3 regions of the Pseudomonas sp. RL_105y_Pfl2_101 genome follow, and region 2 is predicted to be linked to each of the others. Evidence: predicted binding sites of a transcription regulator. Region 2 holds the regulator's gene; each other region holds the start of a gene.
The links. Region 2 encodes FliA, which starts transcription of late flagellar genes. Its sites were predicted from a motif close to CTAAAGTTTNNNNNNNNNNNGCCGNTAA; they were not measured.

Region 1: flgM (flagellar biosynthesis anti-sigma factor FlgM) is a predicted target of FliA. The motif match lies at 3,253-3,280, and genes of this name have one in related genera.
Region 3: AACY31_RS17735 (methyl-accepting chemotaxis protein) is a predicted target of FliA. The motif match lies at 1,799-1,826, and genes of this name have one in related genera.

What each region holds. Positions count from the first base shown of each region.
Region 1 is NZ_CAXAPG010000006.1:173,987-178,979, reverse strand. It holds gene flgB (flagellar basal body rod protein FlgB) at 1-127, opposite strand, end outside; gene cheR (protein-glutamate O-methyltransferase CheR) at 485-1,312, opposite strand; gene AACY31_RS10015 (chemotaxis protein CheV) at 1,375-2,301, opposite strand; gene flgA (flagellar basal body P-ring formation chaperone FlgA) at 2,380-3,144, shown strand; gene flgM (flagellar biosynthesis anti-sigma factor FlgM) at 3,317-3,634, shown strand; gene AACY31_RS10000 (flagella synthesis protein FlgN) at 3,683-4,150, shown strand; gene AACY31_RS09995 (flagellar brake protein) at 4,243-4,989, shown strand.
Region 2 is NZ_CAXAPG010000010.1:109,181-114,173, forward strand. It holds gene AACY31_RS14050 (chemotaxis protein CheA) at 1-1,214, opposite strand, end outside; gene AACY31_RS14055 (protein phosphatase CheZ) at 1,243-2,028, opposite strand; gene AACY31_RS14060 (chemotaxis response regulator CheY) at 2,047-2,418, opposite strand; gene fliA (RNA polymerase sigma factor FliA) at 2,586-3,329, opposite strand; gene fleN (flagellar synthesis regulator FleN) at 3,326-4,156, opposite strand; gene flhF (flagellar biosynthesis protein FlhF) at 4,273-4,993, opposite strand, start outside.
Region 3 is NZ_CAXAPG010000016.1:54,119-59,111, reverse strand. It holds gene clpB (ATP-dependent chaperone ClpB) at 1-867, shown strand, start outside; tRNA gene AACY31_RS17755 (tRNA-Asn) at 1,325-1,400, shown strand; tRNA gene AACY31_RS17750 (tRNA-Pro) at 1,408-1,484, shown strand; tRNA gene AACY31_RS17745 (tRNA-Lys) at 1,490-1,565, shown strand; tRNA gene AACY31_RS17740 (tRNA-Pro) at 1,659-1,735, shown strand; gene AACY31_RS17735 (methyl-accepting chemotaxis protein) at 1,883-3,508, shown strand; gene AACY31_RS17730 (NAD(P)/FAD-dependent oxidoreductase) at 3,637-4,935, opposite strand.

The sequences.
Region 1 (4,993 bases), on a different contig from region 2:
GGTCCCGCGCCTTGTAGTTCGGGGTGTCGGCGTTGGCGATGTTGTTGGCCAGGACTTCGGCACGCTGGGCGCGGAAGCTCAGGGCCTGTTCGTGGATACCGAGCGCTTTATCGAAGCTGATGCTCATGTCGGAAACCTTTGGGTGACCAGAATGTACGTACGACGGCTAAAGCAAGCGTCGTGCCATTTTCAAAAACCCCATAAACCGGGGCTTTGCAGGCTGCGGCAAAGCGGCAATGCCAGAAAAGCGGCAACTGGTTTCCGCAGGCTGCCGCTTTTCTGCCGCTTCTGCAGGACAAATGCGTTTCATTGTGGGAGCGAGCCTGCTCGCGATAGCGGTGTGTCAGTCCACATTGATGTCGCCAGGAGTACCGCATCGCGAGCAGGCTCGCTCCCACAGGAAGCAGTGGTGGACTGGAAGAAACCGGCAGGCAAAAAAAACGGGAGCCCCGTGGGGCTCCCGTTTTTTGACAACCCAAGCCAATCACTTCGCCTGGTAGATGATCCCCGGACTGCATTGGACCATTTGGTAATGATCCGGCAAACCGTTCAACGCCTCGGAGGCGCCGAGGAACAGGTAGCCGCCCGGCTTGAGCGTGCTGTGAATGCGCAGCAGGATGTCTTTCTTCACTTCGGCGGAGAAGTAGATCAGTACGTTACGGCAAAACACGATGTCGAACTTGCCCAGACTGGCGTAGCTGTCCAGCAGGTTGAACGAGCGGAACTCCACCCGGCTCTTGATCGGTGCCTTGACCACCCATTTGCCCGGCCCTTTCGGATCGAAGTAACGTTGCAGGCGATCCGGTGACAGGCCCCGGCCGATGGCCAGGCTGTCGTACTCGCCGGTCTTGCAGTTATTGAGCATGGTCCCGGACAGATCAGTGGCGACAATCTGCACGCCGCCTTTCAACTGGCCGAGGTTGGACCGCTCGAACTCATCGATGGACATCGACAGCGAATAGGGTTCCTGCCCCGACGAACAGGCCGCCGACCAGATCCGCAGACGCTGGCCCGGGCTGGCCTTGATGGCCGCCGGCAACACCCTGTTCTTCAACACCTCGAACGGGTAGGTGTCGCGAAACCACAGGGTTTCATTGGTGGTCATGGCATCCACCACCATCTCGCGCAAACCACTGCGCGGCTGGGTCTGGATGCGCTGGACCAGTTCGCCCAACGATTTCAGGCCCTGTTGCTCCATCAATTTATTGAGACGGCTCGACACCAGGTATTGCTTGTTTTCACCAAGCAAAATGCCACAGGCTTTTTCCAGGAAGACCCGGAACTGTTCGAAATCCAAATTACCCGTAGACAAAATACCGCCTCTTTCATCGTGTTGACTTGCCGGACGCACAACGCGCCCGACCTTATTATTCTTTATTCTGCTGCCTTGATCCGTTCGACGACCCGGGAAGCCAGGTCATCGGGACGGAATTTCGCCAGGAAATCGTCGGCGCCGACCTTCTTGACCATCGCCTGGTTGAAAACCCCGGACAACGAAGTATGCAAGATGATGTGCAGCTTTTGCATGCGCGGGTCGCTGCGAATTTCCGACGTCAGGGTGTACCCGTCCATCTCCGGCATCTCGATGTCGGAGATCATCATCAGGAATTCTTCCTCGGGCTTCTTGCCCTCCTCGACCAGCTTACGCAGGTAATCCAGCGCCTGTCGTCCGTCGTTCAGCGCCACCACCTCGACGCCGACCGTTTGCAGGCAACGGGTCACCTGCTTGCGGGCCACCGACGAGTCATCGACGGTCAGCACCCGCAGCGAAATCGCCTTGTGCTGGGTTTCGGCATCCACCACACCCGCGGAGATCGCTTCCGGTGTGGGCGCCACTTCGGCGAGGATCTTCTCCACGTCGATGATTTCCACCAACTGGTTATCGACCCGGGTCACTGCCGTGAGGTAGTGATCGCGGCCGGTGCCCTTGGGCGGTGGATGGATTTCTTCCCAGTTCATGTTGACAATGCGCTCCACCGAGCGGACCAGGAAACCCTGGGTCTTGGTGTTGTACTCGGTGATGATCACAAACGGATTACTCTGGTCCAGCAGACGACCGGAACCGGTCGCCATCGCCAGGTCGAGAATCGGGATGGTCGCTCCCCGAATGTTGGCCACACCGCACACGACGGGGCTGGACTTGGGCATCAGGGTCAGCTTGGGGCATTGCAGCACCTCGCGAACCTTGAATACGTTGATTCCATACATTTGTTGGCCGTCGAGACGGAACAACAACAGCTCCAGGCGATTCTGACCGACCAGCTGAGTACGCTGGTTTACCGAATCCATTACTCCCGCCATGCCCTGACTCCTACCTAACGCTAATGTTTCCGACGCGCATTCATCACTAAACGGCACGGGGCTTGCTATTGAACCGGCATGAACGCACAAACGACATTTTCTCGACGCCTGACCACTCACTGCCGCCACGGGCTCGGTGCACTGCTGGCTGTCTGCCTGTTCACTTCGGGCGGTCCTGCCCTTGCTGCTGTTCCGGTTACCTTGCCTGATCTCCTTATCGGCGTCACTCAGGGCTTTCTTGAATTCACCGTAGAAGACTATCTGGCTACCAGTCAAACGGAAGGTCGCTACGAAATCGAAGTCAACCAGATCGATCCACGTTTACGCATGCCAATGTGCGACAAGGAATTGACTGCTTCACTGGAGAGCCCATCCCGCCCCTTGGGTCGCGTCACGGTGAAGGTTCGTTGCGACAGCGCCGCGCCCTGGACGGTGTTCGTGCCCGCTCAAGTGCGCCTGTTTCGGGAAATTGTCACCACCACTCGTCCGCTCAAGCGGGCCGGAATCGTCGAGCCCCAGGACGTGATGTTGCGCGAACGGGACGTCAGCCAGATCAACCAGGGCTTCCTGACCTCCGTCGACCAGGCCATCGGGCAGAAACTTGTCCGACCAATGGTCGCCGATCAGACCGTGACACTGGTGCACCTGGAGCAGGCCGAGGTGGTCCGCAAGGGCGACCAAGTCGTCATCACCGCCCGCAGCGGCTCCCTAGCCGTGCGAATGCCCGGCGAGGCCCTGTCCAACGGCGGCATGCGTGAACAGATACGGGTAAAGAACCTCAACTCCCAGCGCGTGATCAAGGCGCAGGTGATGGCCCCGGGCCAAGTGGAAGTGGCGATGTAGCGATCTGGTAGAGGAGGTAGAAAGCTGGCGCTTGATCCCGGTGTTCCCTAGACTGTGCCTTACGCAAAGGCAAGCGCAGACGTGCGCATGCTCATTGAATAAATGAGCCTAAAGTTTTTTTGGGGATGGCCGAAAACATGGCAAGCGTCCAAATACCCAGAGGTTTTTTACCATGGTCATCGATTTCAATCGTTTAAACAGCTCTTCACCACTGACAGGTACTACGCGTACCAGCGCCGCCAAGGAAACCGTCGAAGCCGGTAAATCCGCGCCGCTGCCTACACCAGCCGAACAGGTCAGCAACGGGGAGTCGGTACACCTCAGCAATGAGGCTCAGCAGTTGCAGAAGGTCACTGACAAGCTGCGCGATCAACCTGTCGTCGACAACGCCCGCGTGGCTGAGTTGAAAGCAGCAATCGCTGATGGCAGCTACAAAGTCGACAGCAACCGCGTAGCCAGCAAACTGCTCAATTTCGAAGCCCAGCGCTAGGCCAACGCCTGCGCCAGGCTTTTGGACGCTTAAGACCCAAGGCCAGCCATGCACGACACTCATTTATTGCAACTGATCACCGACGACTTTGTTCCAGCGCAACAGTTGCTGGAGTTGTTGCAGGCCGAATCCGTGGCATTGCACGGTCGTGACATGCCTCTGCTGGAGAATATCCTGGCGCAGAAACAGGCACTGATCATCTTGCTTGACCAGCATGGCCGCAAACGCAGCGAGATCCTCGCCAGCCTTAATCTGCCCGCCAGCCATGACGGCCTCGAGCAATTGGCCGGCCAGTCGGCGATCGGCGATCAGTTGCTGTCCCAGAGCAAAGCACTCAACGACCTGCTCGCCCAATGCCAGGCAACCAACGCTCGCAACGGCCAGTCGATCCTGATGCAGCAGGCCGCCACCGCCAACCAGTTGCGCATTCTCAACGGTGGCGAGATCCCGACGCTGTATGACGCTCGCGGCTCGACCGCCAAAATGGTCAAGCACCGCCCGCTCAGCCAGGCATGAAACGAACAATGCCTTCGCCCTATCAACGCGCGATACATGCTGGCAAAATACCGGCCATTCGTAGTCGTATTTTGCCTGGAGATTGACTCACCGTGTTCAATGCCTCAAACGCGGATGATGCTCCGCAGCCCCCCAAGGTCCTCACCACGCCCCTGGAAATCTCCGGCAACCTGCGGATGCTGCAAGAGAGCCACGACCCACTGATCATTACCTTCCACGAACGTAGCCAGCGCTTCCAGAGCTATCTGGTCAACGTCGATCGCGAGACCCATTCCATCGCCCTGGATGAAATGATTCCCCGGGACGGCGAGCGCTTCCTGCTGGCCGGCGAGCCGTTTCGTGTCGAGGGTTTCCATGACGGCGTGCGTATCGCATGGGATGGCAAGGGCCCACTGACCATCGAGGAATCCAGCGACGGCCGCTGCTATCGCGGCGCCCTCCCCGACGAAGTGGTCTACCACCAACGTCGCAACGCCTTCCGCGCCGCCCTGAAACTGGCACAACTGGTGAACGTTGAACTGGGCGGCGAAAAGCTCAAGTCCCCCGTGGATGGCAAGCTGCTGGACATCTCCGCCACCGGCTGCAAGTTGCGCTTCGACGGCGACATCACGGAGCGCCTGCAATTGGGCCAGGTGTATGAGCGTTTCATCGCAGCCCTGCCTTTTGGCAACATGAGCGCGCCAGTCGAGCTGCGTTACCTGCATTTCGAAGAAAGGATCAACACCACATTTGCCGGTGTACGCTTCCACAACATCAGTGGCCTGGTGCAACGGCAGGTCGAGCGGTTCGTCTACCAGCTGCAACGAGAAGCCCGGCGCTTCGATAAAGACGACATTTGATTTT
Region 2 (4,993 bases):
CTGTTGAGGCCCAGGCGCACCAGACGGTTACGCACCAGCACCAGTTCGCCGACCATGTTCATGATCTCATCCAGGCGTGCGGTATCGACCCGAACGGTGGTCTCGGCTTCGCTGGCCGGTTTGTCCGCTGGCGCAGCCGCTGGAGCACGGGCTGGCGCCGGAGCGGCAGCCGCAGGCTTGGCAGGCTCAGCCTTCGGCTCCGGTGCTTGGACCGCAGGTTTAGGCGCAGCCTTGGCCGCCGGTGCAGCCGCAGTAGCGGCAGCAGGCGCAGTAGCAACAGGCGCAGCAGAAGCGGTGCCGACTTCGCTGAACTTGCCCTTGCCATGCAGCTCGTCGAGCAGTGATTCGAATTCGTGATCGCTGATCAGGTCGCTGCCAGCGGCAGCGGCAGCGGGCTTGGCCGGTGTCGGCGCCGAAGCGATGGCTGAATCCAGCGCGTCAACGGCAAAGGTGCCCTTGCCGTGCAACTGATCTAGCAACGCTTCGAATTCGTCGTCGGTGATGTCCGAGCTGTCGCCCGCGGCGTTCGGCGCGGCCGGGGCCGGGGCTGCCGGCGGGACCACGGCATCAGCCGCGAACTGGCCCTTGCCATGGAGCTGGTCGAGCAGTGACTCGAACTCGGCATCGGTGATTTCATCGCTGGCAGCCCCATCGGCGGCCGGCGCAGTAGGTGCAACCGGAGCGGCCGGTGCCTCGGCCTGGGCCTTGACGGTATTCAGGGAATCGAGCAGTTGTTCGAATTCGTTATCGGTGACGTCGCCCGATTCCTCGGCGATCGGTTCTTCAACCAGGGCCTCGGCAACCGGGGCCGCTTCGTCAGCCGATTGCGGCTCGGCCAAGCGCGACAGCGCGGCGAGCAACTCGGGGGTGGCAGCCGTAATCGGCGAGCGCTCACGCACTTCGCTGAACATACTGTTGACTGCATCCAGCGCTTCAAGCACCACGTCCATCAACTCCGAATCAACGCGACGCTCACCCTTGCGCAGGATGTCGAACACGTTCTCGGCAATGTGACAGCACTCCACCAGCTCATTGAGCTGGAGGAAGCCGGCGCCTCCTTTTACAGTGTGGAAACCGCGAAAAATTGCATTGAGCAGATCCGCATCATCTGGTCGGCTTTCCAGCTCGACCAGCTGTTCGGACAGTTGCTCTAGAATCTCGCCGGCCTCAACCAGGAAATCCTGAAGGATCTCTTCATCGGCGCCGAAGCTCATTAGTGGCTGCTCCAAATAGGGCTAAAACTCAAAATCCAAGGCTGGACAGCAAATCGTCCACATCGTCCTGACCGGACATAACGTCTTCTCTTTTATCGGCATGAATTTGCGGACCTTCACCCTGAGAGAGATGTTTTTGTGGATCTTTTTCAGCAAGCATCGCTTCACGGTCGTGTTCGATGCCCGCAAAGCGGTCGACCTGGCTAGCCATCAACACCAGTTTGAGCAGGTTGCTTTCCACTTCGGTGACCAGTTGGGTCACACGCTTGATCACCTGGCCGGTCAGGTCCTGATAGTCCTGGGCCAGCAGAATGTCGTTGAGATTACTTGCCACGGCGCGGTTCTCGGTGCCGCTGCGCGTCAGGAAACCGTCGACCCGACGGGCCAGCTCCCGAAACTCTTCGGCGCCGACTTCGCGCCGCATGAACCGCCCCCAGTCGGTGCTCAAGGCCTGGGCTTCTTCGCTCAGGCCATTGACCAGCGGCGTTGCGCTCTCCACCAGGTCCATGGTGCGGTTGGCCGCAGCCTCGGTCAGTTTGACCACATAACCCAGACGCTCGGTGGCGTCGGTGATCTGCGAGACCTCCTCGGCCTGCGGCATATTCGGGTCGATCTGGAAATTGACAATCGCGCTGTGCAATTCACGCGTGAGCTTGCCCACCTCCTGATACAGACCGCGGTCACGGGTCTGGTTGAGCTCATGGATCATTTGAACCGCATCGCCAAAGCGACCTTTTTCAAGGCTGTCGACCAGTTCGCGGGCATGTTTTTTCAGGGTTGATTCGAAATCACCCATTGAAGATTCGTTGTCCATAGCTCCCCCGTGGCGCCGTTAACCGATGCGTTCGAAGATTTTTTCGATCTTCTCTTTCAACGCCTGGGCCGTGAAGGGTTTGACCACATAGCCGTTTACACCGGCCTGGGCCGCTTCGATGATCTGCTCGCGCTTGGCTTCGGCAGTGACCATCAGCACCGGAAGATGCTTAAGCTTTTCGTCGGCGCGCACATGACGCAGCAAGTCGATACCGGTCATGCCGGGCATGTTCCAGTCAGTCACTAGAAAGTCGATGCTCCCGCTGTTGAGGACCGGAATGGCTGTGATGCCATCATCCGCCTCGACCGTATTGGTGAACCCAAGGTCACGCAACAGGTTTTTTATGATCCGCCGCATCGTTGAGAAGTCATCAACGATGAGGATTTTCATGTTCTTGTCCAATTCGACCTCCAAGCAGTCTTAAACGCGCCCAGCACCTGGACGCGCCATTTCAATCAATCCGGCACAACACTCGACAACGGTCTGGAGCACAACAGATGGAGACTGGCACAGCACCTGCCAGGCCAGCCTCGTTCGCAGTGTCCCCACACTGCCCGTCAACGCGCTCGCCACTCCCCCAAACGCCCCCGCAAACGGGCCGCGCACTGGCTGTGTAACTGGCTGACCCGCGATTCGCTGACCCCCAACACCTCACCGATTTCCTTGAGGTTCAGCTCTTCGTCGTAGTACAGCGCCAAGACCAGTCGCTCACGCTCCGGCAAATTGGCAATCGCATCCGCCAGCGCACTCTGGAAACGTTCATCTTCCAGGTCACGCGACGGCTCCATGTGAGCACTCGCGTTATCCTCGTGCAGCCCTTCGTGTTCGCCGTCCTGTAACAGGTCGTCGAAACTGAACAGGCGGCTGCCCAAGGTATCGTTCAAAATCCCGTAATAATCGTCGAGACTTAACTGGAGTTCGGCCGCAACCTCGTGATCTTTAGCGTCACGCCCGGTTTTAGCTTCAATTGCACGAATTGCATCACTGACCATGCGGGTATTGCGGTGTACCGAACGCGGCGCCCAATCGCCCTTGCGGACTTCATCGAGCATGGCGCCGCGAATGCGAATACCGGCATACGTCTCGAAACTCGCGCCCTTGCTCGCGTCGTATTTGTTCGACACTTCGAGCAGGCCGATCATGCCCGCCTGGATCAAGTCTTCAACCTGGACACTGGCCGGCAACCGCGCCAGCAAGTGATAGGCGATACGCTTGACCAGTGGCGCGTAGCGCTCGATCAATTCGTATTGGGCGTCCCGTGCCGATTTCTTGTAGAGATGGTTGTAACCGCTGGCTGTCATAGCACGGGCCCTGCTGTTTGTTGCACAAGACGCTCGACGAAAAATTCCAAATGCCCGCGAGGGTTGGCCGGCAGTGGCCAGGTATCGACCTTCTGGGCGATGGCCTTGAACGCCAGCGCGCATTTGGAACGTGGAAAAGCTTCATAAACGGCACGTTGCTTCTGGACGGCCTTGCGTACGCTTTCGTCGTAAGGCACTGCGCCGACGTATTGTAGGGCGACGTCCAGGAAGCGATCCGTGACCTTTGTCAACTTGGCGAACAGGTTGCGTCCTTCCTGCGGGCTCTGGGCCATGTTGGCCAGGACGCGGAAGCGGTTCATGCCATAGTCGCGGTTAAGCAACTTGATCAGGGCGTAGGCGTCGGTGATGGACGTCGGTTCGTCGCAGACCACCAGCAGCACTTCCTGGGCCGCGCGCACGAAACTGACGACCGAGTCACCGATACCGGCCGCGGTGTCGATCACCAGCACATCGAGATTGTCGCCAATGTCGCTGAAAGCCTGGATCAGGCCCGCGTGCTGGGCCGGGGTCAGGTGAACCATGCTCTGGGTGCCTGAGGCAGCCGGCACGATGCGAATCCCGCCCGGCCCCTGCAACAACACGTCGCGCAGCTCACAGCGCCCTTCAATCACGTCCGCCAGCGTGCGTTTGGGTGTAAGCCCCAACAACACGTCGACGTTCGCCAGGCCCAGGTCGGCGTCCAGCAGCATGACCCGTCGGCCAAGCTCTGCCAGAGCCAGGGACAAATTCACTGACACGTTAGTCTTCCCGACGCCACCTTTGCCGCCGGTCACCGCGATCACCTGTACGGGATGCATGCTGCCCATGTTCGTTCTTTACCTTGTCTTACTTAGACGGAGGCCACATTACTGGCTGCGCGTTCGCATACGGAACAATGCATGGCAGACCATCGATGTAGGTACAAAAAATATTCATGATTACCTCAGCCGACCTGCTTGGTCGGGCTGTGGTAGATATCAGCGAACATATCAGCCATGGCTTCTTCGCTGGGTTCTTCCTGCATTTGCACACTCACGGCACGACTGACCAGTTGATGACGGCGCGGCAGATGCAAATCATCCGGGATCCGCGGCCCGTCGGTCAGGTAGGCCACCGGTAGTTCATGACCGATCGCCAGGCTCAACACCTCGCCCAGGCTTGCCGTTTCGTCCAGTTTAGTCAGGATGCAGCCGGCCAGCCCGCAGCGTTTGTAGCTGTGGTATGCGGCGGTTAGAACCTGTTTTTGGCTGGTGGTTGCCAACACGAGATAATTTTTTGACTTGATGCCTCGTCCGGCCAGACTTTCGAGCTGCATGCGCAGGGCCGGATCGCTGGCTTGCAGGCCTGCGGTATCGATCAGCACGACGCGTTTGCGCAGCAGCGGCTCCAACGCCTGGGCCAGGGACTGGCCCGGATCCACATGGGTCACGGACACATTGAGGATCCGGCCGAGGGTCTTGAGTTGCTCCTGGGCACCGATGCGAAAACTGTCCATGCTCACCAGGGCAATGCTCTGGGCGCCGTACTTGAGTACATAACGGGCGGCGAGCTTGGCCAGGGTGGTGGTCTTGCCCATGCCGGCAGGACCGACCATGGCAATCACCCCGCCTTCTTCCAGCGGCTCGACTTCCGGGGTCGCGATCATCCGCGCCAGGTGCGCCAGC
Region 3 (4,993 bases), on a different contig from region 2:
CACCAGCGCGTGATCGGTCAGGAAGAGGCGGTGGTGGCGGTGTCCAATGCCGTGCGCCGCTCCCGTGCCGGGCTGTCGGACCCTAATCGGCCGAGCGGTTCGTTCATGTTCCTCGGCCCGACCGGGGTCGGTAAAACCGAGCTGTGCAAGGCGCTGGCCGAGTTCCTCTTCGACACCGAAGAGGCCATGGTGCGCATCGACATGTCCGAGTTCATGGAGAAACATTCCGTGGCACGGCTCATCGGTGCGCCACCGGGTTATGTCGGTTATGAAGAGGGCGGTTACCTGACCGAGGCTGTGCGTCGCAAGCCGTACTCGGTGATCCTGCTCGATGAGGTCGAGAAGGCGCACCCGGACGTGTTCAATATTCTGCTGCAAGTGCTGGAGGATGGTCGCCTGACCGACAGCCACGGGCGCACGGTGGACTTCCGCAACACGGTGATCGTGATGACCTCCAACCTCGGTTCGACGCAGATCCAGGAACTGGTGGGCGACCGCGAGGCGCAGCGCGCGGCGGTGATGGACGCGATCTCTACGCACTTCCGGCCGGAGTTCATCAACCGGGTCGACGAAGTGGTGATCTTCGAGCCGTTGGCCCGTGATCAGATTGCCGGCATTACCGAGATCCAGTTGGGTCGCCTGCGCAGTCGCCTCACCGAGCGTGAGCTGAAACTGCAATTGAGCGACGAGGCGTTGGACAAGCTGATTGCGGTGGGTTACGACCCGGTCTATGGCGCACGGCCGCTGAAGCGGGCGATCCAGCGCTGGATCGAAAACCCGCTGGCGCAGTTGATCCTGTCGGGTCGATTCATGCCGGGCGAAACCGTGACCGGTACAGTGGAGAACGACGAAATCGTCTTCAACTGAGTAGAGTGCCGAGGCTTTTGTGGCGAGGGAGCTTGCTCCCGCTGGAGGGTGTCGTAGGAGTTGTGTAGGAGCTGTCGAGTGCAACGAGGCTGCGATCTTTCCTCTGACGCCAGGGTCTGAAGCGAAAGATCAAAAGATCGCAGCCTTCGGCAGCTCCTACACAGTCCATCGCTTGCCACAGGGCGTGTTTGCTTTGCGAGGCCATTTTTTTCATCAGACCGTTGAACTCAAAGGAAAAGGCTTGTAAAGTGCGCCCCGCAGTCAGTCACCCCAAGGGTTACTTCTCGCTGAGAAGGAATCGAAAATAAGTTGCAAATCATTGTCTTGAAAGCAATTTAAGGGGTTGACAGAGGTTTTTAAAATTGTAGAATAGCGCGCCTCAGACACACGAACGCAGCGATGCGTAAGAGTAGAAGAGGTTGAAGCTTGCTTCAATGTTGTAGCTTGAAATATCAGTTCCGTGATAGCTCAGTCGGTAGAGCAAATGACTGTTAATCATTGGGTCCCAGGTTCGAGTCCTGGTCACGGAGCCATTTCAAACGGGGTATAGCGCAGTCCGGTAGCGCGCCTGCTTTGGGAGCAGGATGTCAGGAGTTCGAATCCCCTTACCCCGACCATTTTTGGGTCGTTAGCTCAGTTGGTAGAGCAGTTGGCTTTTAACCAATTGGTCGTAGGTTCGAATCCCACACGACCCACCATTTTTGAAACCAGCTCGCTGGAATCGAATCTTAAGATCAGAGGCCAAAAGCGCTGATCGAGAAGGCGACTTGCAAAGGTCGCCTTTTTTTTACCGGGGTATAGCGCAGTCCGGTAGCGCGCCTGCTTTGGGAGCAGGATGTCAGGAGTTCGAATCCCCTTACCCCGACCATATTAAAAATCCTCGTATCGAAAGATACGGGGATTTTTTTTGCGTGCGATAAAGCAGATTAGACTTAAGACATCGTACAACTTGCCGATAACCCGCCGACAGGGGCCTGGCCCCACTTCAGGCCAACAATAAAAAAAGGCATTCCCTATGGTTCTTCGTCAACTGAATATCGCCCCTCGTGCCGCGTTGGGTTTTGCCTTGATCGCCGTGCTGGTGGCGTTGCTCGGGGTGTTCGCGCTGGGACAGATGTCGAGTATTCGTGACAGTGAAGTAGCGGTGCAAACCCAGTGGTTGCCGAGCATTCGCGGCGGTGATGAGATCCGCGAATGGATGTTGCGGATCCGCACCATTTCCCTGCGCATGGCCCTGGACCAGGACTCGAAGAACATTGCGGTGTATCGCGGGCAGATGGACACGCGGGACAAGGAGCTGGGCGAAAAAATCGCTGCCTACGAAAAGCTCGTCGTGACGCCTGAAGGCAAGGCGCTTTATGACCAGTTCAAGCAAACCTTCGCCGCTTACCGTACAGGTATCGCCCAATCCTTCACCCTGGCAGAACAAGGGCGTCGGGATGAGCTGATCAAGCTGCTGCTGGTGGACATGAAAACCGTGGTGGACGGTTCCGGCAAGCAGCTCAACGACCTGGCGGAGCTGTTCTCCAAGCAGGTTTCCATCGAGAGCCAGAAGTCCCAGGCGCACTACACCAGTTCCCGCATGATCGTCAGTCTGTTCGTTGTGCTTGCCGCCCTGGCCACGGTGGCCCTGGCCATGCTGCTTACGCGCAGTATCGTCAAACCCTTGGGTGAGGCACTCAATGCTGCGGAGAACGTCGCCCGGGGTGACCTGACCCGGCCAATCGAGACCGATGGTAACGACGAAGTGAGCCGCTTGCTCAAAGCGTTGGCAGTCATGCAGCAGAATCTGCGTGAGACGTTGCAGGGCATCAGCGGTTCTGCCGCGCAACTGGCCACCGCAGCCGGTGAGCTGAACACCGTCACGCTCGACAGCACCCACAGCCTGCAACAGCAGAACAATGAAATTGAACAGGCCGCCACTGCCGTCACCGAAATGACCACCGCCGTGGAAGAGGTGGCGCGCAATGCGGTTTCCACCTCCGATGCCACGCGTCAGTCCAGTGAGTCTGCGTCCCTTGGGCAGCAGCGGGTCAGCGACACGGTCGAAGCTATTGGCGCCCTTGCCAGCGATGTGCAAGTGACTGGCGGCTTGGTGCAATCCCTGGCCAACCAGTCGCAGGATATCGGCAAGGTGTTGGACGTGATCCGCGCCATTGCCGAGCAGACCAACCTGCTGGCCCTCAACGCGGCCATTGAAGCGGCCCGGGCAGGTGAGAGCGGGCGTGGGTTTGCGGTGGTGGCCGATGAGGTGCGGGCGCTGGCTTATCGCACGCAGCAATCGACCCAGGAAATCGAGCAAATGGTCCAGGGCATGCGCAGCGGTGCCACCCAGGCACTCGATTCCATGCAGGCCAGCTCCAGTCGCGCCGCCAGTACCCTGGCCATGGCAGAGCGGGCAGGGGACGCGCTGCAGACCATCACAGAGTCGGTCACTGAAATCCACGAACGCAACCTGGTGATCGCCAGCGCTGCCGAAGAGCAGGCGCAAGTGGCCCGTGAGGTGGATCGCAACCTGGTGAACATTCGTGATTTGTCGGTGCGCTCGGCTTCCGGCGCGGACCAGACCAGCGCGTCCAGCCATGAGTTGTCGCAGCTGGCCAATTCGCTGCACACGATGGTGCAGCGGTTTCAGGTTTGATTGATTGGCTGTGCAGATCGAGTTTTATCGTTTAGATAAATATTGATTTCACTGCCGTCTTCGCGAGCAGGCAATGCACTTCTAAAACTCAGCGCCCCCACAAGCGGTTGACGCTTCGCTTTTTATCCTCAGTGCAGCTTGAGCCGAGGCTCAGTTCCGCGCCCGATCTTGCTGCCCAGCATCAGCATGGCCGTGCGGAACATGCCGTATAGCGCCATTTGGTGCATGCGATACAGCGACACGTAGAACATCCGCGCCAGCCAGCCTTCGAGCATCACGCTGCCGGTCAGGTTGCCCATCAGGTTGCCCACCGCCGAGAACCGCGACAGCGAGATCAGCGAGCCGTAGTCGGTGTATTTGTACGCGGGCAGGGCCTTGCCCTCGATCCGCAGTTTCAAGGACTTGGCCAGCAGCGAGGCCTGCTGATGCGCGGCTTGGGCGCGAGGCGGTACGTTGCGCTCGCTGTCGGGTTGCGGGCAGGCGGCGCAGTCACCGAAGGCGAAGATGTTCTCGTCGCGGGTGGTCTGCAAGGTGGGTAGCACATGCAGTTGGTTGATCCGGTTGGTCTCCAGCCCGTCGACGTCCTTGAGGAAGTCCGGGGCGCGAATCCCGGCGGCCCAGACTTTCAGGCTTGCGTCGATCACTTTGCCGTCCGCGGTAATCAGGCTGTCGGCGGTCACCTGGCTGACGGCGGCGTTGGTCATGACGTTGACGCCGAGTTTTTCCAGGGTCTTGTGCACCGGTCCGCCGATACGCTCTGGCAGGGCTGGCAAGACGCGTGGGCCCGCCTCGATCAGGGTGATGTGCATGTTCTCTGGTTTGATCCGGTCCAGGCCATAGGCGTGCAGTTCGTGGGCGGCATTATGCAACTCGGCGGCCAGTTCGACCCCGGTCGCACCGGCTCCGACGATGGCGACGCTGATGCGCTCGACGATATCGGTCTGCCCGGCGTGGGCCCGCAGATAGTGGTGAAGCAATTGCTGATGGAAGCGCTCGGCCTGTTTGCGGGTGTCGAGGAACAGGCAATGCTGCGCTGCGCCTTCGGTGCCGAAGTCATTGGTGGTGCTGCCGACGGCAATCACCAGGGTGTCGTAGCCCAGTTCCCGGGCCGGCAATAGCTCGACGCCGGCCTCGTCATAGGTGGCGGCCAGTTGGATTCTCTTGCGCTCGCGATCCAGGCCGCTCATGCGTCCCAGCTGGAACTCGAAGTGGTTCCATTTTGCCTGGGCGACATAGTTGAGTTCGTCTTCGGAGGAGTTCAAGGAGCCGGCGGCCACTTCGTGCAGCAGTGGTTTCCAGATGTGGGTCAGGTTCGCGTCGACCAGCATCACACTGGCCGTGCCACGCTTGCCCAGAGTCTTACCCAGACGGGTGGCCAACTCCAGACCGCCGGCGCCGCCGCCAACGATGACAATACGATGAGTCATGGGGATATCTCGCAAGGCTAAAGGAAATCGGTGCCGTTACCCGCGCGAGCGGCAGTGT